One region of the Duganella sp. GW821-FHT01E12 genome, then DNA from elsewhere that is predicted to be linked to it. Evidence: predicted binding sites of a transcription regulator. Region 1 holds the regulator's gene; the other holds the start of a gene.
What was found. Region 1 encodes NrdR, which represses ribonucleotide reductase genes. Its sites were predicted from a motif close to CACNANATNTNGTG; they were not measured.
Positions count from the first base shown of each region.

Region 1 (15,036 bases):
GCGGTGAGCACGTTATACGTCGACAGCGCCAATGACAGCAAAATGAGGCCACGTCCCAAATACGACAACCGCAACATATTGTGTGTGATGCCAGGTTGCGATCTGCCGGCCGACGCGACAACCTCGGCAAATACTCGGTTCTGCCTTGATGGGGTGAGCTTTGCGAAGATTGCGTTCTTCCCAAATAACTTCGATGTCTTTTCGGCGATCAATGCATTCAGATTGCGACCCTCGGGCTTTTTGTATTCTGCGAGGGCACGGCCAACGGGTGTGCTCTTCGACCTGGTGAGCTGCATGACGACGTTCCGTGTGGCCTGGGCCTGCTCTGCCGCCTGCGCCCAAGTCAATTTCCCTCTGGCGACCTCGCGACGAAGATTGTCCGACATCTCCTTAATCTCGCGCGCGTACATTCGGCGTGAAGTGGAATCAATTTCCAGATGCATTCCTACGATGGCTGTTGTTGCTTCCAATGATTTGATCGCGTTTTCGAATGTTTCTTTGTCGGACTGCGGCATGGTGGCCTCCTGTCAAAGGTGTCTGACGAGCGTACTGCGTTGTTGGCTGAGGGCGTTTGAACCGCCGCAAAGTGGTTGCTGGTGTCGCTCTGCTAGAGGTAGATAGGGGAATATTTTGAAGAAGCTAGCGATTTCATGAGACGAATGTGCCTAGGGGACTTACCGTGTTTGATCGTAGTGACGTAGTCCGAATCGGTGACGCGGAGTTCGAATCCGTGGATCTGCTCGCTGTAGGCGTCGCCTCGACCAGCTGGCAGTGGCTGGGTGTGGGGTATGGCTGAGCTTGCTATCTCGGCTGCTTTTGATGTGGAGTTGCCGGTCCATTTCTGGTCTTGTCGGCGGTAGGGCCCGTCAACTGCGGCGCAAGTGTGGCTTGAGCTAGCCAGTGTGCGGGCTGTGTGCTCTTGAGCGGAAATCGGTGTTTACACCGTAAATGCACGAGCGTACTATTGATGAAGTATCAACTGAGATTTCGTTCCCGCAATGCAGAACTCTTGAAAAGGGAAACTTGAAGATGCCGCCTGAATTTCTGTATAGATATCGTTCGTTCAAGAGTGCACTAGACGAAGAGAGTTTAACGACGAATCTCTTATGGTTTGCTGACCCTAAGGAATTCAATGATCCTATGGATTGCAAGCCGCACTATATTTTTGATGGTGGAGATGAGCTAGCCATTGCGCGGTTCCGAGAGCAGACCTTTTTTCGTGCTGCAAGACGAGACGATTCGACGCTACATGGAGTTGAGCTGCGAAATCGAATCTCTGCATATCGGGATCAGTATCCTAATGTAAATGAAGAATTTTGGAAATTCGCGCATGAAACAGTTGAGCACTATGTTAGAGACGTTGGAGTGCTTTGCTTGACGGAAACTGGCCAGTGTCCAGTGATGTATTATCACTATGCGGATGCACATAAGGGGATTTGCCTCAAGTATCGAACCGCTGATCTTTTTAGTTATGCGGAGCCAGTTGAATATACAGTTGACTATCCAAGAGTAGATTTTTTTGCGGATGATGAGGGTAATGATTTTAAGAAATTATTCTTAACTAAATACCTTAGCTGGCAATATGAGAAAGAATGGCGGTTAGTGGAATTCAGCCGAGATTTTACGAGAGATCCGCGCCATCTTGCGTATCCCGCTCCATTGCTTGAAGGAGTTATTTTTGGGATGTATTTGCCGCAGCTCAGTCGAGAACGGATCGCGGAACTTTTGCGGGCTGGTGGTCGTCACGTGACCTTGTACGAGGCAAAATTAAGGCCGGGCTCGTTCCTTCTTGATATTGTGGCGTGCGGACAGACTTAGGTAGCGGTGCTCGTTTTCATATTGATAACGTGTGACGTTTGTGTACTGGTGAGGATGGGGCGCTCCAGTTGCTCCGTCATCACTTTCCTTGAGGAGATCATATTGGCGGACCCGAAGATTTACCGAGTTTTGTTGAATGAAGATTGGGAGCTTGAAGATCTTTACGAGTTCCCGCATGCCCTTTCTCAATGCTATGCATTCGTCTATTGCTTGGATTCCGAATTGGAGCCGCGAGATCGTGATCGGATTAACTACGCTATACGGGGATATCCGTGGCGTGGTGGGTATAGTTATGTGAACATCTATTCCGTATTTAAGAATCAAATACCATCCGATGAACGTCCTAAAATTGATTCAATCCGCAAGGCTTCTCCTGGTTGGCTTGACTTAATCCTGAATGCTAATGTTGCGTATCAGTTGGCTGCGGCGGTCACGACGCTAGCCGGTGCAGCGACAGCCGCCGCTGCTGCCTATAAGAAGGCTTATCAGTTGATTTTAAGTATTAACGCAGAACGTAGGAAAGCTCAGTTGGCGAAGATGTCGGCCTCCACGATGCAGTTAAAGTCAATGAATGCGATGTGCACTGAGCTGGCGAAGAATTTAGGCTTCAAGAGTCTGAAGGAGCTTCACGAACACACTGGTGATCCTGAAGTTTCTCTGAAGCTACTGATGGCACACTACCGAAGGATGTCGGTACTTTTGGAATATGCTCAAAAGGGAAAGGCAACGCTGACACTACCCAATCTGCTGGGAGGCTCTGACAAGACTTCTTGATCGGAAAGAGCTAGCGTACACCAGCGCTTCTGAAGTGACCAGAGAGCGACCAGAAACAAAAAAGCCCACGAACCGAAATTCGTGGGCTTCCTTGATAATTCTTGGTAGGCCGTGCGGGATTCGAACCTGCGACCAACGGATTAAAAGTCCGCTGCTCTACCAGCTGAGCTAACGACCCAAAGGTGCAATACCTTGGCTTTCTTCGAGTGGTAGGCCGTGCGGGATTCGAACCTGCGACCAACGGATTAAAAGTCCGCTGCTCTACCAGCTGAGCTAACGACCCCCGAAGAAGCGAGATTATAGGGGGTAATGAGTCCGGCTGTCAAATACCCCCAAGTAATTATTTGCCGCCGAGGCGTTCTTTTGCCGTCACCGCTGCCGCCGAGTCAGGATAAGTCTTGATCAGGTCCTGCAGCGTCTTCTTGGCGGCCTTGTCTTTCAGCTCGGTCTGGCAGCTGGCGATGACCAGCATGGCTTCAGGCGCCTTCGGGCTGTCGGCGTAGTTCTTCAGCACCAGCAGTTGGGCCGGGATGGCGCTCTTGCAGTCGCGCTGCAGGAAGTAGGAGCTGCCCAGGTAGTACTGCGCGGTGGGCGCGTAGCTGGAGCCCGGATAGCGCTGCATGAATTCGGCGAAGGCCGTGCCGGCCGCCTTGTAGTCGCCCGAGCGGAAGGTCTGGTAGGCCGCGTCATAGGTGCGCTGTTCGTTCGGATCGACTTGCGTGGTCTTGCCGTCGATGGTCACTTCGCGCGGCTCCAGCTTGCGCAGGCGGGCGTCGAGGTCGACGTAGAAATCTTTCTGGCGCTTTTGCGCGTTGGCCAGCTCGTTGCTCAGCACTTCGATCTGGCCGCGCAGCTTGGCCACTTCCTGCAGCGTCATTTCGTTTTGCGATACCAGATCCAGCGTGCTGGACTTGTCGGACTTGGTGTCGATGCGGGCGTTCAGCTCGGCGCGCATGGCTTCGACCTTGGCGCGCAGGTCGAGCAGGGCTTTGCGGGCTTCGTCGTCGTCGAACAGCCCGGCGTGGGCTTGCAGCGGCAGCCAGGTCAGTGCGGCCAGCAGGGCGGCGCTCAGGCCGGATTTGGAGAGTTTCTTCATGTCGGACGCTTTCACACAAATCTAAATGGAAACGGGGCGGGACGCGGTGTTATCCGCGTACCGCCCCGTATTATGCCTGTCACCCGGCAAAAGGGTAGTGCTTTCGATTACTTGTAGACGATGTCTGCACGACGGTTTTGCGCCCATGCTTCTTCGTTCGAGCCGGAGGCTTTAGGCTTTTCCTTGCCCAGCGATACGGCTTCGATCTGCGATTCCGACACGCCCAGCGTGGTCATGGCCTTGCGCACGGCTTCGGCGCGCTTCTGGCCCAGGGCCAGGTTGTATTCGGAGCCGCCGCGTTCGTCGGTGTTGCCTTGGATCAGGATCGAGCGGGCTTTGTTCTTGGCCAGGTAGGCGGAGTGGTTTTCCACCACTGGCTTGCCGTCGTCGCGCACGACGTAGCTGTCGAAGTCGAAGTACACGCTGCGGTTGGCCAGCACGCCTTTAGGATCGTCCAGCGGATCCAGCGATTTGGTTTCGACCGGGGCGACGGTGCGGGTGTCAGGCTGCGGCTGCGGTTTGGTTTCGACTTGACGCTCTTCCACCTTGGCCGGCTCGGCGATTTTGACCGGGGTCGAGCAGGCGGACAGGATGGCGGCGGTGGTGACGATGAAAGCGAGGCTGCTGAGTTTACGCATTTGATTCTCCTAGAGATGAAAGGTAAAAGTTACTGCATGAATGGACCCCAGGTGGGCTCCTTGATGTTGCCCGCCTGAGTGGTCAGGCGTTGCTTTACACGTCCATCCACCGAGACCACAGCCAGCGATTTGCGGCCGCCGGCTTGAGTGGCGTACATGATGTATTTGCCGTTGGGGGCAAAGCTTGGATACTGGTCGTCGGTGCTGTCGGACAGGCGCTGCTCCTGGCCGCTGGCCAGGTCCATCACGTACAGCTGGTAGTTGCCGTCGCGGCGGGAGATGTAGGCCAGGGTCTTGCCGTCGGCCGACACGCGCGGGCTGATGTTGTAGTTGCCGGTGAAGGTGACGCGCTTGGCCTCGCCGCCGTCGGCGCCCATGCGGTAGATCTGCGGGCCGCCGCTGCGGTCGCTCATGAAGTAGATGCTGCCGTCCGGCGCGAAGTTGGCTTCGGAGTCGATGCCGGCGCTGTTGGAGACACGCTTGAGGTTGCTGCCGTCGGCGTTGACGGTGTAGATCTGCGTGTGGCCGTCCTTCGACAGCGACACCGCCAGCTTGTTGCCGCTCTGCGCCCACACCGGCGACGAGTTGCTGCCTTTTTCGTTGGCCACCACGGTGCGCGCGCGGTTGACCAGGTTCTGCACGTAGACCACCGGCTTCTTCTGTTCGAACGAGACGTAGGCGACCTTGGTGCCGTCCGGCGACCACGATGGCGAGATGATGGGCTCGTTCGAGCGCAGCGCCATCTGTTCGCCTTCGCCGTCGGCGTCGGCCACCAGCAGTTCGTAGTGGCGTTTGTCGTACTCTTTGACGTAGGCGATGCGGGTGGAGAAGGCGCCGCGGATGCCGGTCAGCTTCAGGTAGACGTCGTCGGCGATGTTGTGCGCGGTCAGGCGGGTGAACTGCGGCGCGCGCGCCACGTTCAGCTGCGACAGCTCGCTTTGCTTGACGGTGTCGAACAGCTTGTAGCGCACCTCGTAGTCGCCGGACGCCGCCTTGGCGACGGTGCCGACCACCAGCGCGTCGGCGCCCTTGGCCTTCCAGGTGCCGTAGTCGATGTTGCTCATGCTGTTGATCACGCCGGCGTCGATCAGCTTGAAGGCGCCGCTGCGCTCCAGGTCGGCCTTGATGATGGCGGAAATCTGTTGCGGCGCGATGTTCTCGTCCGCGAAGCCGGCCACGGCGACCGGGATCTGGTTGCTGCCGACGCCGGAAATTTCGATCCGCATCTGTGCCTGGGCGCCGCTGGCGGCCAGTGCCAGCGCGGCGGTAAGGATCGCTTGGTTCAGTTTATTCATGGTGCTCATCAGTGCATATCCTTCATGTTGAAATCGGCGACAAACTCGCGCTCTACCGTACCATCTTTTTTCTTGGGTAGTGGTGACGATTTGGCGATCGCGTTTTCGATCGCGCTGTCGTAGGCGGCCGAGCCGCTGCTCTTCATCTTGCGCACGCCGATGATCTCGCCGGACGGCAGCTGCGTGATCTGGTAGGTCGCGCTCAGCGTATCGTCCACCGTGCCGTACACCAGGTTGCTCTTGATCTTGGCGCGGATGGCCGCCTGATAGCCGCCGTCGACCTTGCCGCCGGTGGAGGTGGCGGCGGTGCCGGTGCTGCCCTTGGCGGCATTGCCGGTGATGCGGCTCATCTCGGCGGCGAAGGCCTTGTCGCGCGCGGCCTTGTCGGCCTTCTCGGCTTTTTCCTTGGCGGCCTTCTCGGCCAGCGCGGCTTTCTTCTTGTCCTTCTCGGCCTGTTCCTTCTCGTCCTTCAGCTTTTGCTCGGCTTCCTTCTTGTCGGCCAGCTTCTTGGCGTCGAGCTTGGCCTGCTTCTCTTCGGCTTCCTTCTTCAGCTTGGCTTCCTTGGCCGCCTCGAGTTTTTCCTGTTCGAGTTTCTTTTTCAGCTTCAGGCGTTCCAGGGCGATGTCCGGTTCCTTCGGTGTCGGCGGCGCCTCCACCGGTTTCGGCGGGGCGGCCTTGACCACCGGCTCGGGTTCCGGTTCGGGCTCCGGCTCGGGCTTGACCTGCGGCGGCGTTGGCGCCGCCTCCTGCACCTTCATGTCCCAGATTTCGGCCTGCACGGTGGTCGGCTCGTTGCTCTGCCAGCTCACGCCCACCCACAGGAACAGCAGCAGCACGGCGTGCATGGCCGCGGCCAGCGCCATCGAGCGCCAGCCTTCGTTTTGTCGCGGCACTTTGTAGGGGCCGCCTGCCGTTGCGGGTTTCATCGTATGCACTGTGATTTACTTGGTCGACAAACCGACCCGGTTGATGCCCATCTTCTTCGCTTCCGAGATCAGCTGGATCACGTCGTCGTACTTGCTTTCCTTGTCGCCGGCGATCAGCACCGGATAGTCGGGATGGTCGTTGTGGATGGCGCGCAGCTTCTTGACCAGCGCGTCGCGGTTGGGCGCGGTTTCCGGCGCCTCCTCACCCTTGCCTTTGACGCCGATCGACAGCGCGCCGTTCGGCTTGATGATCACCTGCACGTAATCGCTGGGCGGCTTGGTGGAGCGCTCGGCGCTCGGCAGGTCGACCACGCTCGGGTCGTTGGCCGATGGCATGACCATGAAAATAATCAGCAGCACCAGCATCACGTCGATGTAGGGCACGACGTTGATCTCGGACTTGAACTTGCGGCCGCGGCCGCCGCGCATGCTGCTGGAGAAAGAGGAAGCCATGATTGCTCTGCCTTCTTAACGCGACTGACGTTGCAGGATGTTGGAGAACTCTTCGACAAAGCTCTCGAAGCGGATCGCCAGGCGGTCGATGTCGTGCGAAAAACGGTTGTATGCGACCACGGCAGGGATCGCCGCGAACAGGCCGATGGCGGTGGCGATCAGTGCTTCGGCGATGCCGGGGGCGACCGCCGCCAGCGTGGCCTGCTGCACGTTGGCCAGGCCGCGGAAGGCGTTCATGATGCCCCACACGGTGCCGAGCAGGCCGATGTACGGCGACACCGAGCCGACCGAGGCCAGGAAGGCCAGGTGCGATTCCAGCACGTCCATCTCGCGCTGGAAGGCGGCGCGCATGGCGCGGCGGGCGCCGTCGAGCACCGCGCCGGCGTCCATGCTTTCGCGGGCGGCGGTGTAGGCGGCCTTGCTCTTGATGAACTCACCCATGCCGGCTTCGAAGATGCGCGCCAGCGGGCCGCTGTTGGCGCGGTCCTTGCCGGCGTTCTGGTGCAGCGCGTGCAGGTTGCCGCCGGCCCAGAAGGTTTTCTCGAATTCTGCGGTCAGGCGGCGCGCCGAGCGCACCGCGAACATCTTGCTGAAGATGTAGGTCCAGCTGGTCAGCGAAATACCGAACAGCAGCGCCATGATCAACTGCACGATCAGGTGCGCGTTGGTGATGAGGGACAGGAAGGAGAGGTCTTGGGTGACGTTCATGTATAGGTTCAGTCTGTTTTGATGGTACTACGCATTTTTTCGGCAACCGCTGCCGGCACGGCGCGCGGCGCCAGGTCGGAACCGACGCAGCCGACCTTGACGCGGGCGGTGTTGAGCAATTGTTCGCCGCACCAGGCTTGCTGCACGAACAGGATCGAGGCGCGGCCTAGCTTTTCGATACTAAGTGTTAATTTTAGTTCATCGTCCAACCTGGCAGGCGCATGATACTCCGCGCTGACGCTTTTGACGACGAACAAGACATCATGTTCGTGGAGCAAAGCGTGCTGTTCGACGTGGATGGCGCGCAGCCACTCGGTGCGGGCGCGCTCGAAGAATTTGAGGTAGTTTGCGTAATAGACGATACCGCCGGCGTCGGTGTCTTCGTAGTAGACCCGTACGTTCCAGATAAACTCTGCAGGCATGTTATTTTGACTACTAGTAAGATTGAGCAACATTCTACGCGATTTTATTGTTTTCGTTGAAGCTTGGACGGGCCAAATCACGTCGATTCCGACATTTCTGCGGATTTTTCAACAGGCGCGCAAAAGATTGCACTTGCGACAGTAAAGCGTTTTCCCGGCAACTTGCCAAGGATTGTAACAACCGCTTACGAATCGGTTCAGGAATGAAACGTCGCCTAAGCCCCTCTTAAGCAAGAGGGGCTGGAAACGGGTTACAGGTTGCGCTTGATCGCCAGCGGGCCGTAGCCCTGGCAGGTCGGCATCATTTCGATGCGGTTGATGTTGATGTGGGCCGGCAGCGTGGCGATCCAGTAGGCGGTGTTGGCGATGTCCTCGGCCGTCAGCGGCTCGGTGCCCTCGTAGACCTTGGCCGCGGCCGCGTCGTTGCCCTTCAGGCGGACGTTGGAGAACTCGGTGCCGCCGCACAGGCCGGGCGCCAGGTTGGTGGCGCGCACGCCGGTGCCGACCAGGTCGGCGCGCAGGTTGAGCGTGAACTGCTCGACAAAAGCCTTGGTGGCGCCGTACACATTGCCGCCGGGGTAGGGCGTGTCGCCGGCCACCGAGCCGAGGTTGATCACGGTGCCGCTGCCGCGCGCCACCATCGCCGGCAGGATGGCGCGGGTCATGGCGACCAGGCCGCTGCAGTTGGTGGCGATCATCGTGTCCCAGTCCTCCAGCGACGATTCGTGCGCCGGCGTGACGCCCAGCGCCAGGCCGGCGTTGTTGATCAGCACGTCGATCTGCGACCACTCGGCCGGCAGCCCGTCCAGCGCGCCCTTGATCGACGCCTTGTCGGTCACATCCAGCACGATGGGGCGGGCGGCGGCGCCCAGTTCGGCGGCCAGCGCCTGCAGGCGGTCGGCGCGGCGGCCGCTGATCAGCACTTTGTGGCCGTTCTGGACGAAGGTGCGGGCCATGGCGGCGCCGAAGCCGGCGGTGGCGCCCGTAATGAAGACGATCATGATCTATCCTTATGCGTGAGTGGAAACGATGGTCAAGTGTAGCCGAAATGGCAGTATGGCCAGCCCCCGCCATCAAAATCGGCATAAGATTGCCTTTTAAGCAATCATTTCCTTGCTCAAATCTGGCGCATAAATTACAATCGGGCTTCCATTACGTCTCACGTAACTGGCGAAAAGCTCCGGTCATCACCATTTTGGTGCGTGGCGGCCGGTCGGCGAAAGGTGGGCATCCACCGGGAAACGTGAGATTTCAACAGCCGTTCGCCTGGGCAGCCATCGATGGAATTGCACGAAGAGGCTGCCTATCCGCTATCGGCTTCCCTCATTCGATCCAACCTGCCAGTAACAAGTTACTCAATTCGATTGGAGTTTTTACATGTTCGCAAAAGATCACACCCTCGCCAACGTTGACCCGGAATTGTTCGGCGCCATCCAGAAGGAAAACACCCGTCAGCACGATCACATCGAACTGATCGCTTCGGAGAACTACACCTCGCCGGCCGTCATGGAAGCGCAGGGTTCCCAGCTGACCAATAAATACGCCGAAGGCTATCCAGGCAAGCGCTACTACGGCGGTTGCGAATACGTCGACGTCGTCGAGCAACTGGCGATCGACCGCGTCAAGCAGCTGTTCGGCGCGGAAGCGGCCAACGTGCAGCCGAACTCGGGCTCGCAAGCCAACCAGGGCGTGTTCTTCGCCGTGCTGAAACCGGGCGACACCATCATGGGCATGTCGCTGGCCGAAGGCGGCCACCTGACCCACGGCATGCCGCTGAACATGTCCGGCAAGTGGTTCAACGTCGTCTCCTACGGCCTGACCCCGGAAGAGGACATCGACTACGCCGCCATGGAAGCGCTGGCCAAGGAACACAAGCCTAAGCTGATCATCGCCGGCGCCTCGGCGTTCTCGAAAAAGATCGACTTCGAGCGCTTCGCCGCCGTCGCCAAGGCCGTTGGCGCCTACTTCATGGTCGACATGGCGCACTACGCCGGCCTGATCGCCGCCGGCCTGTATCCAAACCCTGTGCCGCACGCCGACTTCGTCACCTCGACCACGCACAAATCGCTGCGCGGCCCGCGCGGCGGCATCATCCTGATGAAGGCCGAGCATGAGAAGATCATCAACTCGGCCATCTTCCCAGGCATCCAGGGCGGCCCGCTGATGCACGTGATCGCCGGCAAGGCCGTCGCGTTCAAGGAAGCGCTGACGCCTGAGTTCAAGGCTTACCAGCAACAGGTCGTCCTCAACGCCGACGTGCTGGCCAAGACCCTGATCAAGCGCGGCCTGCGCATCGTCTCCGGCGGCACCGAGTCGCACGTGATGCTGGTGGACCTGCGTCCGAAGAACCTGACCGGCAAGGAAGCGGAAGCGATCCTGGGTGCGGCCCACATGACCTGCAACAAGAACGGCATCCCTAACGATCCGCAGAAGCCATTTGTGACTTCCGGCATCCGCCTGGGTTCGCCTGCCTTCACCACCCGTGGCTTCAAGGAAGCGGAAGCGGAACAAGTCGGCAACCTGATCGCCGACGTGCTGGACAACCCGCACGACGCCGCCACCATCGACCGCGTGAAAGCGGCCGTGAAGGTTCTGGCTGACAAGTTCCCTGTCTACGCCAAGTAATCTGCAGTACCGCGACGCCGGCGTGTGCCGGTGTCGCGTCATCGAATAGCGCCAATATGAAATGTCCGTTTTGCCAGCATGAAGACACCCAGGTTCTCGATACGCGCGTATCCGAGGAAGGGGACGCCATACGCCGGCGCCGGCGCTGCGGAAAATGTGATAAACGATTTACCACGTACGAGCGCATCGAGCTGGTGATGCCGTATGTGGTCAAGAAGAACGGCAGCCGCACCGAGTATTCGTCGGCCAAGCTGCGCGGCAGCCTGACGCTGGCCCTGCGCAAGCGCCCCGTGGCGGCGCCCGCCGTCGATGCGGCGATCTTGTCGATCGAGGAAAAACTGCTGACCAGCGGACAGCGCGAGGTCGATACCGGCTACATCGGCGAGCTGGTGATGCAGGAATTGAAGCGCCTCGACAAGATCGCGTATATCCGTTTTGCTTCCGTCTATAAAAACTTCGAAGACCTGGCCGAGTTCCAGGACGCCATTGCCGAAGTCGGGCAGGAACGCAAGCCGCGCAAGGCTTAGTTTCCCGCGCGTTATGCGCCGGCCCAAGGCTGGCGCACCTTTGATGCACCTCATGTTCTCTGCAGTAGTCGCTGCTAACTTCTAGCACTGTCCTCGTCGACTTGCGGAGGTGTGCGATGCGCACGCGCGCTTATATGCCGGGCTTTACGCTGCTGGAAATCCTGATCGCCGTGCTGTTGCTGGCGTTTGGCATCGTCGGCGGCGTGGCGATGCAATTGTCGGCGCTGCGTGCGCGGCATCAGGCGGCCTTGTTGTCGCAAGCGAGCTATGTCGCGGCCGGCCTGGCCGAACGCATGCGCGCCAACGCCGCGCAAATGCATCTGGCCGACGGCGCCAATCCCTATCTGCTGCTTGACTACGATGCGCTGGCCGAGCCGCACCCGCCGGCGCCGCCGGCGCTGTGCTATGGCGGCGCGTGCGACAGCGCGCAGCTGGCGCTGTTCGATCTGTATGAGGCGAAGATGCAGGTGAGCCAGTATCTGCCGGCGGGACGGTTGCGCGTGTGCCGCGACGGCAGCGGCAGGGCGGCCTGGGCTTGCGGCGGCGGGGTGGGGGCGCCGGTGGTGGTCAAGGTCGGGTGGCGCGAAAAAAATCCTGACGGCACGCCGCACAAGGATGCGGGCGGCGAGTTCGCGCCGGCGCTGGCCCTGGTCGTCGGAGCGACGCGATGAGCGCCCGGCCTCTTGTGCGCGGCTGGACTGTCGTCGAGTTCGCCATCGCCGTGACGCTGGGCTTGATCGTGAGCTTGCTGGCCAGCGGCTTGCTGCTGTCGGCCGGCAGCAGTTACCGCAATCACGGCGAGTACGTCGGGCTGAACGACGGCGGCCGGCATGCGCTCGACATCATGGCCCGCTCGATCCGGCAGGGCGCTTACATCAACTGGGACGGCAAGGCCGCGCCGATAGAACTGGATGACGCCGCGCGGGCGCCCGTCGCGGGGCTCGATGCGCGCAGCGTCAGCCGGGACAGCGCGGACATCTCGGGCCTGTTGCCGGCGGTGGCGCACGGCAGCGATGTGCTGGCGCTGCGTTTCTCCGGCACTGGCGTGGGCGGCAATGGCGACGGCTCCAATCTCAATTGCGCGGGCTTCGGCGTGGCCGCGCCGGATGCGCCCGATGCGCGCGGTTGGAGCATCTTCTACGTCGCCGACGACGGCGCCGGCGAGACCGAGCTGCGCTGCAAGTACCGCGGCGCTTCCGGCTGGGGTGCGGACGCCATCGTGCGCGGCGTCGATTCCTTCCAGGTGCTGTACGGGCTCGATACCGACGTGCCGGCCGACGGCGTGCCCAATGCCTACTTCAACGCCAGCGGCATCGATGCGATGGACGCCGCGCTGGCGCTGACCGGCGCGACCGCCGCCGAACGCTTGCGCGACTTCCATCGCAAGACGTTCTGGAAGCGCGTGTGCAGCATCCGGGTGGCGCTGCTGCTGCACGGCGAGAGCAACACGCGCGCCGATACGGGGGCGGCGCAATACGATCTGTTCGGCCCGGCCTATTCCGATGCGCACGGCGACGACGAGGGCGTGCGCATTGCGGAGGCGAGCCTGCCGCCGGCGCAGCGGGCGCGGGCGCGCAGGGTGGTCGGCATGACGGTGGCGCTGCGCAACCGGAGCGGCTAGTCATGGCGCGGCAGCGGCAGAGGGGCGTGGCGGTGTTGATGTGCCTGATGATGCTGATCCTGGTGATGTTGCTGGGCGTGTCGGCGGCGCAAATGAGCTTGCAGGGCGAGCAGGCGGCGCGTGGCGAGCGCGATCGGGAAGTGGCGTTGCAAGCGGCGGAGGATGCCATGGCAGATGCGGAGCGCGATATTCAATCCGGCACGGCGGCGGCCAGCGCCTGCGATACGGCGCCCGCCTGGCAGCGGGTGGACCTGTCCGGCGTGGAGGACGGCGGCGCCTGCACGCTGGCCTATGGCGAGCACACCGGGGCGGCGATGCTGACGGCGGAAGGCGCGCTGCCGTTCAGGAAGCCGCGCTATCTGATCGAGCGCATGGCCTGCCACCAGCCGGGCGAGGATGCGACGGCCGTCAGTTATTGCTACCGTGTGACGGTGATCGGCTTCGGGGCGCGGCCGGGGACGGAGCTGGTCCTGCAGTCCGTGTTCAGCAAGCCGGAGTGAGGAGGGAATATGCAAAGAGCGATGCCTGGCCGTGGACGCATGCTGTCGTGGATGCTGATCGGTCTGCTGCTGATGTTGTTGCCGGTGCTGGCCGTCGGCGTGCATGCGGCGCCGCCGCTGCTGAAGATCGCCAGCGATCCCCTGGCCGCCGCCTGCCGTCCATCGGCCCCGGCTGCGGGAGCGCGGATGGCGGGCACGTCGCTGCTGCTCACGGCGGCTGCCGGTCTGGCCGTGCCGTCCGCGCCGGTCGGCGACGTTCTCAGCGCCACGCTGGACGCGGGCGACAGTGGCGGACATTTTGAGCGCATCCGCTTGCCGCCGCTGGGCGTGTCCGCGCCGGGCGCGCTGCTCTGGGATGCCGGCGCCATCCTGACCGGCGCGCCGGGTCGTCCGCCGGTGCCGGAACCCGAGGCGCGCAAGCTCTACACGGCCATCGTCCAGGCCGACGGCCGGCTGGCCGGCATTCCCTTTGCATGGCCCGCCTTGTCGGCGCCGCAGCAAGCGTTGCTGGACCAGGCGCCGCCGCCGCGCGCAGCCGCCAGCGACGGTTTGGGCGAACGGCGCGTGGCCTATCTGCGCGGGGATCGCAGCGACGAAGGCACGCTGTTCCGCCGGCGCAGCAGCGTGCTGGGCGACTCGATCAACAGCCTGCCGGTGGAGGTCGGCCCGCCGTCGGGCGCCGCGCTGGATGCGGGTTATCTGGCCTTTCGCGAACGTTACAAGACCCGCCGCACCATGATCTACCTTGGTGCCAACGACGGCATGCTGCATGGCTTCGACGCCGGCAACGGCAACGAACTGTACGCCTATCTGCCGGATGCGCTGATGCCCGCGTTGAACCGCTTGCCCAGTCCCGGCTATGTGCACCGCGCCTATGTCGACGGCCCGGCAAGCAGTGGCGATGCCCTGATCGCCGGCAACTGGCGCACGGTGCTGCTCTCCGCGATGGGCGGCGGCGCGCAGGGCTTGTTCGCGCTGGACGTGACGGATCCCGAAGCGCTGAACGAGGAGGCCGCGCTGTGGGAGTTCACCGACCGCGACGATCCCATGATGGGCAATCTCACCACCTTGCCGCAGCTCGCCAGGGTGCGCACCAGCCATGACGGGGAGGTGGCCGGCTACCGCTATTTCGCCGTCGCCGCCAGTGGCTTGAACAACTACGGCGGCGACGGCCACTTCAGCCGCGCCGGCAAGGGCGCCTTATTCCTGCTGGCGCTCGACAAGCCGCGCGATGCGCCGTGGAAGCTGAACGTCAATTACTACCGCTGGACCACGCCGATCTCGGACGCCGCGATGGCGAACGGCCTGAGCGCCCCGGCACTGGCCGTCGACCGCGATGGCGCGTTGAGCTACGCCTATGCCGGCGACCTGCAGGGCAATTTATGGCGTTTCGATTTCGCCGCGTGGCCCGGCATCGCGCCCCAGTTGCTGTTTGCCGCCCGCGACGCGGATGGCAGGCGGCAGCCGATAGCGCAGCGGCCCATGCTGGCCTATGCCACCGGCGGCGGCTACATGGTGCTGTTTGGCACAGGCATGTTATTCGACCGGTCGGACCTGTCCGCAGGCAGTTTCGCTACCCAGTCGTTCTATGGCATCCATGACAGTCTGTCCGTGCCGATGGATGCCGTGACGG
Region 1 covers NZ_JBWKWR010000004.1:93,857-108,892, forward strand. Annotated here, with positions in the region: gene AC07WS_RS13545 (hypothetical protein) at 1-515, opposite strand, end outside; gene AC07WS_RS13550 (DUF2971 domain-containing protein) at 949-1,818, shown strand; gene AC07WS_RS13555 (hypothetical protein) at 1,921-2,592, shown strand; tRNA gene AC07WS_RS13560 (tRNA-Lys) at 2,695-2,770, opposite strand; tRNA gene AC07WS_RS13565 (tRNA-Lys) at 2,800-2,875, opposite strand; gene ybgF (tol-pal system protein YbgF) at 2,933-3,688, opposite strand; gene pal (peptidoglycan-associated lipoprotein Pal) at 3,796-4,326, opposite strand; gene tolB (Tol-Pal system beta propeller repeat protein TolB) at 4,356-5,630, opposite strand; gene tolA (cell envelope integrity protein TolA) at 5,630-6,547, opposite strand; gene AC07WS_RS13590 (ExbD/TolR family protein) at 6,563-7,000, opposite strand; gene tolQ (protein TolQ) at 7,016-7,708, opposite strand; gene ybgC (tol-pal system-associated acyl-CoA thioesterase) at 7,717-8,130, opposite strand; gene AC07WS_RS13605 (SDR family NAD(P)-dependent oxidoreductase) at 8,382-9,131, opposite strand; ZMP/ZTP riboswitch at 9,284-9,409, shown strand; gene glyA (serine hydroxymethyltransferase) at 9,508-10,755, shown strand; gene nrdR (transcriptional regulator NrdR) at 10,812-11,282, shown strand; gene pilV (type IV pilus modification protein PilV) at 11,399-11,953, shown strand; gene AC07WS_RS13625 (PilW family protein) at 11,950-12,903, shown strand; gene AC07WS_RS13630 (pilus assembly PilX family protein) at 12,906-13,403, shown strand; gene AC07WS_RS13635 (pilus assembly protein) at 13,413-15,036, shown strand, end outside.

Region 2 (15,036 bases), on a different contig from region 1:
CTTGGCGGCGGCTTTTTTCGCGACTGGCTTGGCAGCTGCTTTTTTCACGGCTGGTTTAGCTGCGGCTTTGGCGGCTGGTTTGGCGGCGGCTTTCGCTGCTGGCTTGGCGGCGGCTTTCGCTGCGACAGGCTTCTTCGCTGGGGCGGCGGCTTTAGCGGCCGGTTTTTTTGCTGCTGGTTTCTTTGCGGCTGTTGCCATTTTTAGTTCTCCTTCATCGGGGATGGGAAAAATTCATTACAAGATTTAAACCCGTCCGGCCCGGAATTAGGCCAGGCGAATTATTCATCGGCACAAACGAACGACGGTTTGCGCTAATGAATTCGGCACCAGCTGAACTGCTGCAACCCCTCACGAGTGCAGCACTTCAGCCATCGACCTGGTCGCCGTCCGTGGCCGGACGGCGCTCAGGTACTAATCTTGTTGCGACGTTTTGCGGGTGGTCGGGCGTGTGTTCAGCTCCATGGACCTACGTCGCAGCCATGCACGGTTTTCGTTTTCAAACAAAAAACCGCCCAACCTGAACCTAATCAGGAAAGACGGCTCAACAAAAACAGTGTGGTCTTGTGCATATCTGTGTGAATCTGTATCCCGTATCGCGATCATTTCTGCGGCATGTGCGGCGTCAAATTTCCGCACATTTCAAAACACGCATTTTCAACTCGTAAAGTACACGAAAACCTTGTCGGTACGCAACCAGCACGATAGATATTCGCGCGCTTTTTTTCGCGTTAAGCTCGTCAACTCACATACGCATGCCGATTCTGCATGCCCGCTTGCGTCGCCGCGCTGCGATGTGCGCGCTCAATCGAGTTCGGAAAAGCGTTCGCGCTGTCGCGCGAAAAAAGAGCGCGTCAAAGCGCGCCTTATGCCGCCTGGGTTTCTGCGATGCCGTCATCGCCGGCGAAAAATCCGCACCACCCGCTTCCGAATCCGAGAGCGCTTGCGCATCGCTTGCGCGCCGCCGCTACTCACTGTTTTAATTTCGTCGCGATTATGAGACAGAGTGCGGCGAATGGCAAGCAGAATACAGCGGTGCGCGTGGACCGCACGCGCGCGCGGCGCGGCGCGCGATCGCACATCGCTCGATTCCACTCGCCGAATTCGCGTCGACGCGAGCGGATGTTCACGCCGGCGGCGACGCGCTTCGTCAAGCGTGGCAAGGCGCGCCGACGAACGCCACCGCGATCGGCCATCGACTCGGCGACGACCGATCGCGCGCAGGTGTCCGCGCGCCGCATCGACGGACCCGGTTTGCCGATGAACGCCGTCGTGCGTTTGGCTTCAGCTAGCGCCGGAGGATCTGCGTCTGCTGGACCTGGCGCGGGCGGCGCAGACGCTTGCGCAAGCAAAGGATGGGCAGCTCTCGCCCTGCTACGACCTGAGTTTCAATCCCGGCCCCGGCGGCGAGCATCGGACGCCGGTCATGGGCGAAAGCCGGGCGCCCGGTCTGGCCGACCTGCTGCGGCTTGCGGCGGACGCCGGCGTCATTGAAGCGATGGCGGCGCAGAGCGGCCTGTGGACGGATCTGGCCACGGCGCCCCGATCCGCACCGCGACGATCAAGGCCATCGGCCGCGCCATCGAGGCCAGCCGCAAGCGGCTGAGATAAGAAAGGGGCGTCACGGATTTCCGGGTATGTGTTTCGCGGCGCGGCGCTTCCTGCGGCGGGCGCTTCTTCCGGAGCCGGACTTGCACCGAGTGCCAGCATCTTGCGGCGCCGGAGCGCGTTCGCCTTCGGCCGGGCCGCTGTCTGCCTGTGCGCCGCCCTCGCGCAGTCGTGCTATCGCGGCTTTTCGCGCCGAGCGGCAGACGTCGGCCAGCAGCCATTCGCCGCTGCCGGGGAGGCGCAGCCACACGGCTTTCCATGCGTTGCGGTTGCCGCTGCCGTGCAGGTTGGCAAAGCACGACGGCGATACCGTGTGCCCTTCATATTGGATTTCCGCTCCCACCACCGTGGCGAAATAAGGCCGGCTGCCGAAGCTGGCGCGCAGCCTTGTGCCCTCGGGAAGAAAGACCTGCTTCCATTGGTATCCGGCCTCGGACGCCGCCGCAGGCTGCTGCGGGGCCGCCGGCGGCGGTTTGATGTAGTTGCGGATCGCTTCGATGACGAAGAGCTCCTGCGCCAGGGAATCCGACCAGAAATTGCCGGTGAATTCGCCCAGCTCGACCAGCACGTCGTCAGGTACGCGGATTGGGAATTGGAGCTTGTAAGAGGGCTTAATCTTAGGCGAGGCAGGGATGGGGGGCTCTCTAAAATCGGTTTTTACTAAGCGCTGCTAACCACTACTAACCTGTACTACGCAGCGCTATCACGTACTAAAAATGCCGTGCCGAATGCTAATCCTTACTAATTTTTTCGGCCTGTATTCGTTAGAGGCGATTAGTATTTTTTAGTGCCGCAAATAGCGCGGAACCGCACGAAATATCGATGGTTAGCATTGGGTAGTAGTGGTTAGCGGGTTTTAGTAAAAGCCGAAAAAATACACCCCGCCCTGCCCATGCCGGAGGTGCAGCCAACCTCAGGCGGTGCCAAACACGAGCAAGCAGCTTAACGCCATGGTTCCGGGCATGGGTTGGAGGCCGATGCCAGGGATGAGGGAAATAAAAAAAAACCCCTTGCCGTGAAGGCAAGGGGTTTCATATATGGCAACCGAGGAATTTAATCCCAGTTCAGCGCGCCACCGGTCTGGTACTCGATCACGCGGGTCTCGAAGAAGTTGCGTTCCTTCTTCAGGTCGATCATCTCGCTCATCCATGGGAACGGGTTGTCTTCCTGGTCGAACAGCGTCTCCAGGCCGATCTGCGTGGCGCGGCGGTTGGCGATGAAGCGCAGGTAGCCCTTGAACATGGTCGCGTTCAGGCCCAGCACGCCGCGCGGCATGGTGTCCTCGGCGTAGGCGTACTCCAGGTCCACGGCCTTCAGGAACAGCTGCTTGATCTCTTCCTTGAACGCAGGCGTCCACAGCAGCGGGTTTTCCATCTTGATCGTGTTGATCAGATCGATGCCGAAGTTGCAATGCATCGACTCGTCGCGCAGGATGTACTGGTACTGCTCGGCGGCGCCCATCATCTTGTTCTGGCGGCCCAGCGCCAGGATCTGGGTGAAGCCGACGTAGAAGAACAGGCCTTCCATCAGGCAGGCGAACACGATCAGGGACTTCAGCAGCTGCTGGTCGTTGTGCACGGTGCCGGTGGTGAAGGCCGGATCGGTCAGCGTGTTGATGAACGGGATCAGGAACTCATCCTTGTCGCGGATCGACTTCACTTCGTTGTAGGCGTTGAAGATCTCGCCCTCGTCCAGGCCCAGCGACTCGACGATGTACTGGTAGGCGTGGGTGTGGATCGCCTCCTCGAACGCCTGGCGCAGCAGGTACTGGCGGCATTCCGGGGCGGTGATGTGGCGGTAGGTGCCCAGCACGATGTTGTTGGCGGCCAGCGAGTCGGCGGTGACGAAGAAGCCCAGGTTGCGCTTGACCAGGCGGCGCTCGTCCTCGGTCAGGCCGTTCGGGTTCTTCCACAGCTCGATATCGCGCTGCATGTTCACTTCCTGCGGCATCCAGTGGTTGGCGCAGCCGGCCAGGTATTTGTCCCAGGCCCACTTGTACTTGAACGGCACCAGCTGGTTGACGTCGGTCTTGCCGTTGATGATGCGCTTGTCGTCGGCATTGACGCGGCGCGCGACTTGCTCGGCGTTCGCTTCGCCGGTGGCCAGCGCGGCCTGATTGATAGCAGCTTGTGATGCGGCCGGTGCGGCCTCTTCGTCCCAGGACAGCGACATGGTATTTTCCTTCTGAATTCGGTGTAAAAAGAACCGCCCGGACGGGCCGGGACGGTTCACTCTCTATATTAGTACGTTTTCCGCCAGCTTATTGGCAAGCTTCGCATTCCTCGAAACCATCGTCGCCCGGACGCAGGTAGCAGGCGGCGCCGTCGGCCTCGGCCTGGGCCACCGACGATGCCGCCGCCGCCGAACCGGCCAGGGCCGCCGTCGCCGGGCCGGCCGCCGTCATGGCGCTGGCCGACATGCCGCCGTCCACGGCCACCGCGTTCAGCGCGCCGGTCTTGGAGGTCGATTTCTCCATGTGGGTGGCGGCGATGGTGCGCAGGTAGTAGGTGGTTTTCAGGCCACGCAGCCAGGCCAGCTTGTAGGTCTCGTCCAGCTTCTTGCCCGAGGCGCCGGCCATGTAGATGTTCAGCGACTGCGCCTGGTCGATCCACTTCTGGCGGCGCGACGCCGCTTCCACCAGCCAGGTCGGCGACACTTCGAACGCGGTGGCGTAGATGTCGCGCAGGTCCTGCGGGATGCGGTCGATCTTGGCCAGCGAGCCGTCGAAGTACTTCAGGTCGGAGATCATCACCTCGTCCCACAGGTCGCGCGCCTTCAGGTCGCGCACCAGGTAGGCGTTGATCTCGGTGAACTCGCCCGACAGGTTGGACTTCACGTACAGGTTCTGGAAGGTCGGTTCGATGCAGGCCGACACGCCAATGATATTCGAAATGGTCGCGGTCGGAGCGATCGCCACGCAGTTTGAGTTACGCATGCCGAACTTCTTGATGCGCTCGCGCACCGGGGTCCAGTCCATCGCGGCCGAGGTGTCCTGCTCCAGGTAGCCGCCGCGTTCGTCGGCCAGCAGCTTGATCGAGTCCTGCGGCAGGATGCCGCGGTCCCACAGCGAGCCTTTGTACGACTGGTAGTGGCCGCGTTCCTCGGCCAGCTCGGTCGAGGCCAGGTAGGCGTAGTAGCACACCGCTTCCATCGAGGTGTCGGCGAAGGACACGGCTTCGTTCGACGAGAACGGAATGCGCATCATGTGCAGGCAGTCCTGGAAGCCCATCACGCCCAGGCCCACCGGACGGTGGCGCATATTGGCGTTGCGCGCCTTGTCGACGGCGTAGTAATTGATGTCGATCACATTGTCGAGCATGCGCATCGCGGTGCGGATGGTCTTCTTCAGCTTGACGTGGTCCAGCTTGCCCTCTTTCATGTGGGCCGGCATGTTCACCGAACCCAGGTTGCAGACGGCGATTTCGTCGGGACCGGTGTTCAGCGTGATCTCGGTGCACAGGTTGGAGCTGTGCACCATGCCCACGTGCGACTGCGGCGAACGGATGTTGCATGGGTCCTTGAAGGTGATCCATGGGTGGCCGGTTTCGAACAGCATCGACAGCATCTTGCGCCACAGGTCCAGCGCGGCGATCTTCTTGAACACGCGGATCTCGCCGGCGGCGGCCTTGGCTTCGTAGCCCAGGTAGGCTTTTTCGAAGGCCTTGCCGACCAGGTCGTGCAGGTCCGGGCAGTCCGATGGCGAGAACAGGGTCCACTCGCCCTTTTCCATCACGCGCTTCATGAACATGTCCGGGATCCAGTTGGCGGTGTTCATGTCGTGGGTGCGGCGGCGGTCGTCGCCGGTGTTCTTGCGCAGGTCCAGGAACTCTTCGATGTCCATGTGCCAGGTTTCCAGGTAGGCGCATACCGCGCCCTTGCGCTTGCCGCCCTGGTTGACCGCCACGGCGGTGTCGTTGACCACCTTCAGGAACGGCACCACGCCCTGCGATTTGCCGTTGGTGCCCTTGATGTGGGCGCCCAGCGCGCGCACCGGGGTCCAGTCGTTGCCCAGGCCGCCGGCGAACTTGGCCAGCAGGGCGTTTTCCTTGATGGCGTCGTAGATGCCTTCCAGGTCGTCCGACACGGTGGTCAGGTAGCACGACGACAGCTGCGAACGCAGGGTGCCCGAGTTGAACAAGGTCGGCGTCGACGACATGAAGTCGAAGGTCGACAGCAGGTTGTAGAACTCGATGGCGCGCGCTTCGCGGTCGGACTCGTTCAGGGCCAGGCCCATGGCGACGCGCATGTAGAACGCCTGCGGCATCTCGATGCGCACGTCGCGCACGTGCAGGAAGTAGCGGTCGTACAGGGTTTGCAGGCCGATGTAGCCGAACTGCAGATCGCGGTCGGCGACCAGCGCCTTGGCCAGGCGGGCCAGGTCGAACTCGGCCAGCTTGGTGTCCAGCAGTTCGTTGGCGATGCCCTTGGCGATGTATTGCGGGAAGTAGCTCACGTATTCGGCCGCCGCGGCGCCCTGCGCCACTTCCTTGCCGAACACTTCCTTGCGAATCGTGTGCAGCAGGATGCGGGCCGTCACCTGCGAGTAGGCCGGATCCTTTTCCATCAGCGCGCGGGCGGCCAGGATGGCGGACTTGTGCAGCTCTTCGACCGGCACGCCGTCGTACAGGTTCTTCAGCGTCTCGGCCACGATGGCGTCGGCGTCGACGTGCTTTTCCAGGCCGATGCAGGCGGCGTTGATCAGGCCGGTGACGCGGTTCATGTCCAGCAGCTTGCGCTCGCCGTTTTCGACCACGTGGATCTGCGGCGCGTCAATGGTCGCGGCGGCGCCCTGGGCTTCCTTGGCGGCGCGGCGCTCTTCCATGTGCTTGGCGCGGTACAGCACGTAGGCGCGGGCGACATCGTGTTCGCCGGAGCGCATCAGCGCCAGTTCAACCTGGTCCTGCACGTCCTCGATGTGGAAGGTGCCGCCCGATGGCTGGCGGCGCACCAGCGCGGCGACCACGCTGGAGGTCAGCTGTTCTACCAATTCGCGCACGCGCGCCGACGCCGCGCCCTGGCCGCCGTTGACGGCCAGGAAGGCCTTGGTCATGGCGATCGCGATTTTCGACGGCTCAAACGCGACGACCGCGCCGTTACGGCGGATGATGCGGTAGTCACCGAGGTCGCTGGCGGCCGTGACCGGGCTGCTGGCGGTGCTCGCAGCGGCTGCTGGTACCAGCGCTGGATTGATGGTGATGTCTTGAGTAGATTGCATTTAAGCTCCCCGATAACAGCGTGCAGTCAAAGCTGCGCGACGTAATGTTGTATAAAAAAAGGCCAAAATGAAGCGACCTGCCAAACCTGCCTGGCCGGTTAAACTGCAATAAAATGGGTGGTGAACTGGCCTTGAAGGCTTGCGAATAGTTTAAGAACCAGTGTCATGAGAACTACTATATCTAGTGATTGGTGTGAATCGATACACTGATTGTAGTGGTCGGATAATGGTAAGACAAGTAGAAATTTTGCCGTTTACGGCAATTTTTCTGTTGACATTCAAGAAGCCCTACGGGAAGCGCAATTCCCGGTTAGCAGCTACTAACGATAACCAGCATTTCCGGTACCTTTCCCAATCAAACAACGGTCCCGGATCGGTCTTGCGGCCCGGCGCGATGTGCTCGTGGCCCTGCACGTCGGTCAGCGGGTAGCGCGCCTGCAGCGCCACCGTCAGCTCGGCCAGCGCCGCGTACTGGGCCGGCTCGAAGCCGCTGCCATCGGTGCCTTCCAGCTCGACGCCGATCGAATAGTCGTTGCACCTCTCCCTTCCGCGGAACGACGACAGCCCCGCGTGCCAGGCCCGCTCGTTAGCAGAAACATACTGCATCACGCGGCCGTCGCGGCGGATGAAAAAGTGGCTCGACACCTTCAACCCCCGCAGGTCGGCGAACGAGGGGTCAGTATTATAGTCCAAGCGGCCGGTGAACAGGTCGGACACGTGCGGACCGCCGTAGCAACCGCCCGGCAGCGAGATGTTGTGGACCACCAGCAGCGTGATGTCGGCCGGGTCGGGACGGCGGTCGGCGTGCGGGCTGTCGTAGCGGATCGCCGGCAGCCACCAGCCGTCCGCCCCCACTGGCGGGCGGCTCACGCTTCCGGCTCCTGGATGTTGAGCTTTTGCATCTGGTAGCGCAGCTGGCGGAAGCTGATGCCCAGCAGCTGCGCGGCCTGGGTGCGGTTGAACTGGGTCTGCGCCAGCGCCCGCAGGATGATGTCGCGCTCGATCTGGTTCAGGTAATCGGGCAGGCTGCTGGGCAGCGCGTCCAGGTGCGGCAGCGCGGCCGGCGGCGCCGGTTCGGCCGGCGCCGACGCGGGCGGCGGTGCCACGGCCGCCTCGGCGCACTGCGGCGCCGGGGCCGAAGCCTCGGCGCTGCGCGCGCCCTTCAGCGCCAGGTCGGCCACCTCGATCACGCCGTCGTTGGCGAAGGCCAGCGCGCGCTCCAGGATGTTTTCCAGCTCGCGCACATTGCCGGGGAAGGAATAGGCGCGCAGGGTCTCCAGCACGCCCTCGCCCAGCCGCACCTTGTGCTCGAAGGTGCCCAGCCGCTCGAGGATGGCGCCGGTCAGCACGGCCAGGTCGTCGAGCCGCTCGCGCAGCGGCGGCAGGCTCAGTTCGATCACGTTCAGCCGGTAGAACAAGTCCTGCCGGAAGCTGCCCTGCTCCACGCACTGCGCCAGGTTCTTGTGGGTGGCGCTGATGATGCGCACGTCGACCGGCTCCTCGGCGGTGGCGCCGATCTTGCGCACGCGCCGCTCCTGGATGGCCCGCAGCAGCTTGACCTGCATCGCCAGCGGCAGGTCGGCCACCTCGTCGAGCATCAGCGTGCCGCCGTTGGCCGCCTGGAAGAAGCCGTCGCGCTCGTCGGCCGCGCCGGTGAAGGCGCCCTTGCGGTAGCCGAAGAACTCCGCCTCCATCAGCGCCTCGGGAATCGCGCCGCAGTTGACGGCGATGAAGGGCTTGCCCGCGCGCGAACTCTGGGCGTGGATCTCGCGCGCGGCCAGCTCCTTGCCGCTGCCCGATTCGCCGTTGATGGCGATCGGCGCCATCGAGCGCGCCAGCCGCGCGATCTGCGCGCGCAGCGCCTGGATCACGGCCGACTCGCCCTTGAGCCGGCTGGCCGGCGGGGCTGCGCCGGGCGCCGCGCCGGCCGGCGGCTCGGCGTTCAGCCGCAGCGCCGACTGCACCATCACGCGCAGCTGGTCCAGCGCCACCGGCTTGGAGATGTAGTCGAAGGCCCCGGCCTTGAGCGCGATGACGGCGTTGTCGGCGCTGCCGAAAGCCGTCACCACCGCGATCGGCGTGTTCTTATAGGCGGCGCTGACCTCGCGCACCAGCTCCAGCCCCAGGCCGTCCGGCAGGCGCATGTCGGTCAGCACCAGCTGGTATTCGCGTTCGGCGTTGGCCAGCAGGCCGCGCGCCTGCGCCAGCGTGGCCGCGCTGTCGACATCCAGCCCCATTTTCAGCAGGGTCAGTTCCAGCAGCTCGCGCAGGTCGGCCTCGTCGTCGACGACCAGCACGCGCGGGGCGCGTTGGGAACCTCTAGCACTCATCAAACAGCCTTTCTACGTCTGCGCCGGATGGGCGAAGGTGATTACGAAGCGCCCGCGCGAGCGGGGAGTCCCATCGGGGCTGTCTTTGATATCAAAACGATATTCGTAGTCCAACCGCGCTTCGTTATTCAAACACAATTCGCGCGCCAGATATAGTCCCAGGCCGGTCCCCTTGCTCGATGTGGTGTAAAACGGCTCGAACAAATGGGCCCGCACCTCGGGCGAGATGCCGGGGCCGTCGTCCTGCACATGCAGCTCCAGCGGCCGCGCCTTCTCGCTCACCAGCTCCATGCGCACCGAGGCCGGCGCGCCGCTGGCGTAGCGCACCGCGTTGTTGAGCAGGTTGAGCACCACCTCGCGCAGGTGCAGCGCGTCGAAGCGCACCAGCGTGCCGGCCGGCGCCGACACCGCCAGCAGGTCCGGCGGCAGGCCGTGGGTGTCGACGAATTCGGTTTTGAGCTCGGCCAGGAAGAGGTCCAGCGCCAGCGGCTCGCCGTGCGGCTGCACCTTGCGCGACAGCTGCAGGATGTCCTCGACCATGCGGTTGACCCGCGCCACGTTGTCGCCGACGATCTGCAGCAGCCGCAGGTGGACGGTGCTGTCGAGATCCTCGCCCAGCAGCGCGGTGGCGTGGCCGATGGCCGACAGCGGATTGCGCACCTCGTGCGCGATGCTGGCCGTGAGCCGCCCCATCGACGCCAGCTTCAGTTGCTGCGCCTGGTTCTCGATGCCGGTCACGTCCTGCAAAAAGATCACGCTGCGCTCGGTGTCCAGGCCGGCCGTGTCGACCGCCGCGAAGCGCACCTTCAGGTGCGCGGCCAGGTCGCGCCGCGCGCTCCAGGCGGCCGTCACGTCGCGCAGCGCCGTCTCGGCATACGGCTTAATGGTGACGTAGGCGGTGCCGCGCGCGGGGTCGGCGCGCCACTCGGCGTAGGCCTGGGCCAGCGGCGCCAGCGCGGCGGCGGCCGACAGCCGTAAGCTCATCTCCGGCCCGACCATGCCCAGCATCTGCTGCGCGGCCGGATTGCCGGCGAACACCTGGCCGTCCGGATCGACCACCAAGATGCCGTCGCCGACGTTGGCCATCACCAGCCGGTTGACGGCCTGCTGCACGGTGATCTCGACGCCGCGCCGGATCGCCAGCTCCTCCTGGCCGATCAGGCGCGCCGCCATGCGGTTGACCACCAGCACGGCGGCGAAGAAGGCCGCGCCATACAGGCCCGCCTGCAGGTAGGGCTGGTCGCCCGCCATCATGAACACCTGCCAGGTCGATTCGGCCAGCATGAACAGCGCCACCAGCGCGGCGCAGAACAGCGACAGCATCAGCGGCGCCAGGATGGCCACGCCGGCCAGCGGGAACAGGTAGAGGATGGCCAGGCCGCTGCGCAGGCCGCCGCCGGCCACATACAGCAGCGAGATGATGGCCAGGTCGCAGGCGATCTGCGACAGCAGCTGCAGCAGGAAGCGGCGCTGCCAGTACACCGCCGTCAGCGCGAACAGGATCGCCAGGCCCAGGTAGAGCAGGCAGATTTGCAGGTACAGATAGTTGCCGGAGGCGCGCAGGCCGTGGTTGTCGAAGCTCAGGTAGACCAGCAGCACCAGCGCGATCACCACGCGGGTGGCGTTGAGCGTCTGCAGCGAACGCCAGAAGGTTGCGCGCGATCCGGCCGACAAGGCTTGAAGGCGCGCGATCATGCGCGGCGGCCTAGGCGGCCGGCAGCGTGGCGTGGGCCGCGCTGCAGTAGTCGCGGCCGCGCGCCTGCACGGTTTCCGATGCCGGATAGAAGATGCCGCAATGGGCGCATTGCAGCATGGTCTCGGCTTCGGCCACGGCCCCGGCCTCGGCCTGGCCGGCGGCGCGGCCGGCCGGCTGCCCCGGCTCGCGGAACTGCTGCTGGTGGCGCTTCTGCGCCTCGCGGATCTTGCTGCGGATGGCGAAGATCACCAGGAACACCAACGCCAGCCAAAAAATTATACGGCTCATGCCCAACCCTTATGCAAAACCACTTCAAACACAAAACGGCTGCCGACGTAGGCCAGCAACAAGGTGGCGAATCCGGCCAGCGTGAAGCTCAGCGCGGTCTTGCCGCGCCAGCCGCGGAAGCGCCGGCCCGCCAGCAGCGCGGCGAACAGCAGCCACGACATCATGGTGAACACCGACTTGTGGTCCCATTTGAGCGCCTGGCCGAACAGCTGTTCCGAGAACACGATCCCCGACAGCACCGTCAAACTGAGCAAGGTGAAGCCTATGCTTATCATGCGGAACAGCAGCTTCTCCATGGTCAGCAGCGCCGGCAGCTGGTCCAGCGCGGCGGCCAGGAAGCCCTTGCGCTCGGTGCCCGCGTGCAGGCGCTTTTCCTGCAGCGCCATCAGCACCGCGTGGAAGGCGGCCACCGTCAGCGTGCTGTAGGCCAGCGTGGCGATGGCGATGTGCCAGCCGAACAGCGGCGACTTGCCCTCCAGCGCGATCACGCTGCCGGGGAAGCCGGCCTGCAGCGCGGCGGCCAGCGCCGCGTTCGGCATGACCAGGCGGCGCATGCCGTCCAGGCTGAAGTTGCGGTTCTCGATCCAGTAGGCGCCCACCGACACCCACAGCGCCGACGACAGCATGGCGGCGAAGCCGATGCGGATGGCGCCGGCGCCGCCGGCCACCTCGGACCACAGGCCGGCGCCGTGCAGCAGCCAGGCGGCGGCCGTCACGGCGGAAATGAGCCCGGCGCGGCGCGACGGCAGCGCCGCGCATAACAGGTACAGCGCGATGGCTGCCAAGAGTAGGATAGTCTGCATGTCCGGCAGTTTACACCATCGCTCAGTCGACGGCTGCCATGCGCAGCTCGTCGTTGTGGTGGCGCTGCTGCTCCTCCATCACCAGCTGGCCCAGTTCGCGCTTGAGGGCGTTGAACTCGGCGGAGGCCGGATCGCGCAGGCGCGGCAATTCCACCATCAGGTCGCGCTTGACGGTGCCGGGACGGTAGGTCATCACCACGATGCGGTCGGCCAGGTAGATCGCCTCCTCGATGCTGTGGGTGACGAAGATGATGGTCTTCTTCAGCTCGGCCCAGATGCGCAGCAGCTCGTCCTGCAGGTTGCGGCGGGTCAGCGCGTCCAGCGCGCCGAACGGCTCGTCCATCAGCATGATCGGCGAATCGAGCGCCAGCACGCGGGCGATGGCCACCCGCTGGCGCATGCCGCCCGACAGGTCCTTGGGGAAGCGCTGCTTGAAGTCGCCCAGCGACAGCATGGCCAGCAGCTGGTCGACCTTGGCCGCGATCTGCGCCTTCGGCATGCCCTTGATTTCCAGGCCGAAGGCGATGTTCTTTTCCACCGTCATCCACGGGAACAGCGCGTATTCCTGGAACACCATGCCGCGCTCGGGTCCCGGTGCGCGCACCTCCCTGCCGTCGGCCAGGATGCGGCCGGAACTGGGCGGCGCGAAGCCGGCGATGGCGTTGAGCAGCGTGGACTTGCCGCAGCCAGACGGCCCCAGCAGGCAGACAAACTGGCCCTGCGGGATCTCCAGGTCTATGTCCTTGAGCGCCACCAGCTCGCGCCCGGCGGTCTGGAACACCTTGCTGACGTTGGCGACGACGATGTGATGAGGGTTCATCAGTTCTCCAGGCCGCGGTGCCAGCGCAGCAGATGGTTGTTCAGTTGATTGACGGCGGTGTCGATGATCAGGCCGATCAGGCCGATGGTGATCATGCCGGCCATGATCTTGTCCGACCAGAAGTACTCGCGCGCCTCCAGGATGCGGAAGCCCAGGCCGTTGTTCACGGCGATCATCTCGGACACGATCACCACGATGAAGGCGGTGCCGATGCCGATCCGCACGCCGGACAAGATATACGGCACGGCGGCCGGCAGGATCACCCGCAGGAACAGCGTGCTGCCGCCGGCGCCGAGGTTGCGCGCGGCGCGCAGGTAGATGCTGTCGACCTGGCGCACGCCGGCGATGGTGTTCATCAGCACCGGGAAGAAGGCGCCCAGCACGATCAAAAAGATGGCCGGCGGATTGCCCAGGCCGAACCACAGGATGGACAGCGGGATGTAGGCGATGGGCGGAATCGGCCGCAGCAGCTGCATCAGCGGATTGAGCCAGGCGTACACGGTCTGGCTGGCGCCCATCACCAGGCCCAGCGGCAGCGCCAGCGCGGCGCCGATGGCGAAGCCGACCAGCACGCGGTACAGGCTGCCGAGGGCGTCGACGATCAGCTCGCCCGACACGGCCCACAACAGCCAGCTGCCCTGCTCCGGGCTGTACGGCTGGACCGGCAGCAGATAGGCGATCCAGCGTTCCAGCACCGCCAGCGGCGACGGCAGCATCTGCGGATTGACCCAGCCCTTCATCGACACCAGCTGCCACACGCCAATCACCAGCGCCGGCACGATCAGGCCGACGCCCGCCTCCCTCGCGTTGAACTTGGCCATTTACTTGACGCCCAGGCTTTTCTTGGCGGCGTCCAGCAGGTCGGTCTTGACCCACTCCCTGGCGGCGGGCGGCTTGCTCATGCGGCCGACGCCGGTCTTGAACATGACGTCGGTGGTGATCTGGATGTGCTCGGGCGTGATGTCGTAGGAGTACGGCGAATTGCCGATGGCGTCGTTGAAGTCTTCCTTGGTGATCTGGCCCTTGAACACGGTCTCGCGCACATACTTCTCGGCCACGGCCGGCTGGTCGATGAAGGTCTTGGTGGCCTCGACGAAGCAGCGCATGAACTTCTCGGCCAGCGGCCGCTTCTCCTTGTAGAACTTCTCGGTCATCACCATGGTGCGCACCGGCTCGCCGATCGGGGTGTCGTAGGGCTTGACGATCTCGTTGCCGTAGCCCTTGTTGATCGATTGCGAGGACTGCGGCTCGGAGTTCATCATGGCGTCGATGTTCTTGCCCAGCAGCGCCTGGTTCAGATCGGCGTAGGCCAGGTAGATCAGCTGCACGTCCTTGCCCGGCTGGTCCGACGCGGAGAGGCCGGCCTGCTGCAGCTCGGCCAGCAGCAGCACCTCCTGGATGCCGCCGCGCGTGACGCCGACCTTCTTGCCCTTGAGGTCCTTGACGCTCTTCATCTTGAGGTCGGCGCGCCCGACCAGGCGCGCGCCGCCCTTGGCGAAGCCGGCCACCACGAAGATGGGCGCGCCGCTGGCGCGGCCGGAGATGGCCGCCTCGGACGCCGTGGTGCCGACGTCGAGCTCACCGGCGATGATCCCCTGCATCACGTCCAGGCCCTTGGCGAACACCCGCTCCTCGACCTTGATGCCGCACTTGGGGGCGATCTCCTTGATGTAGGAAACCGCGCCGTAGTGGGCGAACTTCAGGTTGCCCAGGCGGACCACCTCCTGCGCCGACGCCGCCCCTGCGGCGGCCGCGCACAGCGTGGCGATGGTCAAAGTCTTGCAGATTGCCTTCAATTTCATCCGTCTCTCCTGGGTGGAAAATCATGGCCGGCGGCGGCCGCGGTTTTTTTAGTGTAGCGATCATACCAAGCTAAACATGACTTGCCTATCGCGCCGCCGGGGCCGCCGCCGCGCGTACGGCGCCGGGCGTGACAAAGTGTGCAATTTGCCGCGGGTAAAAAGTCTAGAATTCCCGGCATTAGGCATTGGTTAATGTTGCCATTTTTGCGCGCCCACCGGGCCGCGCCCACTCCGCGATCCACGATGCGTACGGCGCGCTACGCGATACACCATACACAATCATCTTTCAAAGGATCTTCATCATGTCTTATCCGCTTACCTACCGCGGCCGGCGCAACGCCTGCGGCCTGATCCTGTCGGCGGCCCTGCTGGCCGCCTGCGGCGGGGGCGGCGGCGGTAGCGCCGTCACGCCGCCGCCAGCCAGCGCCACCGAACTGCAACTGTCGCCGGCGCCGGGCCAGCTGCCGGCCGGCGGCG
Region 2 covers NZ_JBWKWR010000002.1:934,780-949,815, forward strand. Annotated here, with positions in the region: partial or broken gene AC07WS_RS09435 (hypothetical protein) at 1-198, opposite strand, end outside; gene AC07WS_RS09440 (hypothetical protein) at 1,619-2,173, opposite strand; gene AC07WS_RS09445 (ribonucleotide-diphosphate reductase subunit beta) at 2,659-3,777, opposite strand; gene AC07WS_RS09450 (ribonucleoside-diphosphate reductase subunit alpha) at 3,866-6,820, opposite strand; gene ampD (1,6-anhydro-N-acetylmuramyl-L-alanine amidase AmpD) at 7,109-7,690, opposite strand; gene AC07WS_RS09460 (sigma-54-dependent transcriptional regulator) at 7,687-9,150, opposite strand; gene AC07WS_RS09465 (sensor histidine kinase) at 9,163-10,845, opposite strand; gene AC07WS_RS09470 (PP0621 family protein) at 10,856-11,134, opposite strand; gene AC07WS_RS09475 (cytochrome C assembly family protein) at 11,131-11,937, opposite strand; gene AC07WS_RS09480 (ABC transporter ATP-binding protein) at 11,960-12,757, opposite strand; gene AC07WS_RS09485 (ABC transporter permease) at 12,757-13,578, opposite strand; gene AC07WS_RS09490 (ABC transporter substrate-binding protein) at 13,579-14,559, opposite strand; gene AC07WS_RS09495 (NHL repeat-containing protein) at 14,862-15,036, shown strand, end outside.
Region 2: AC07WS_RS09450 (ribonucleoside-diphosphate reductase subunit alpha) is a predicted target of NrdR. The motif match lies at 6,994-7,007, and genes of this name have one in related genera.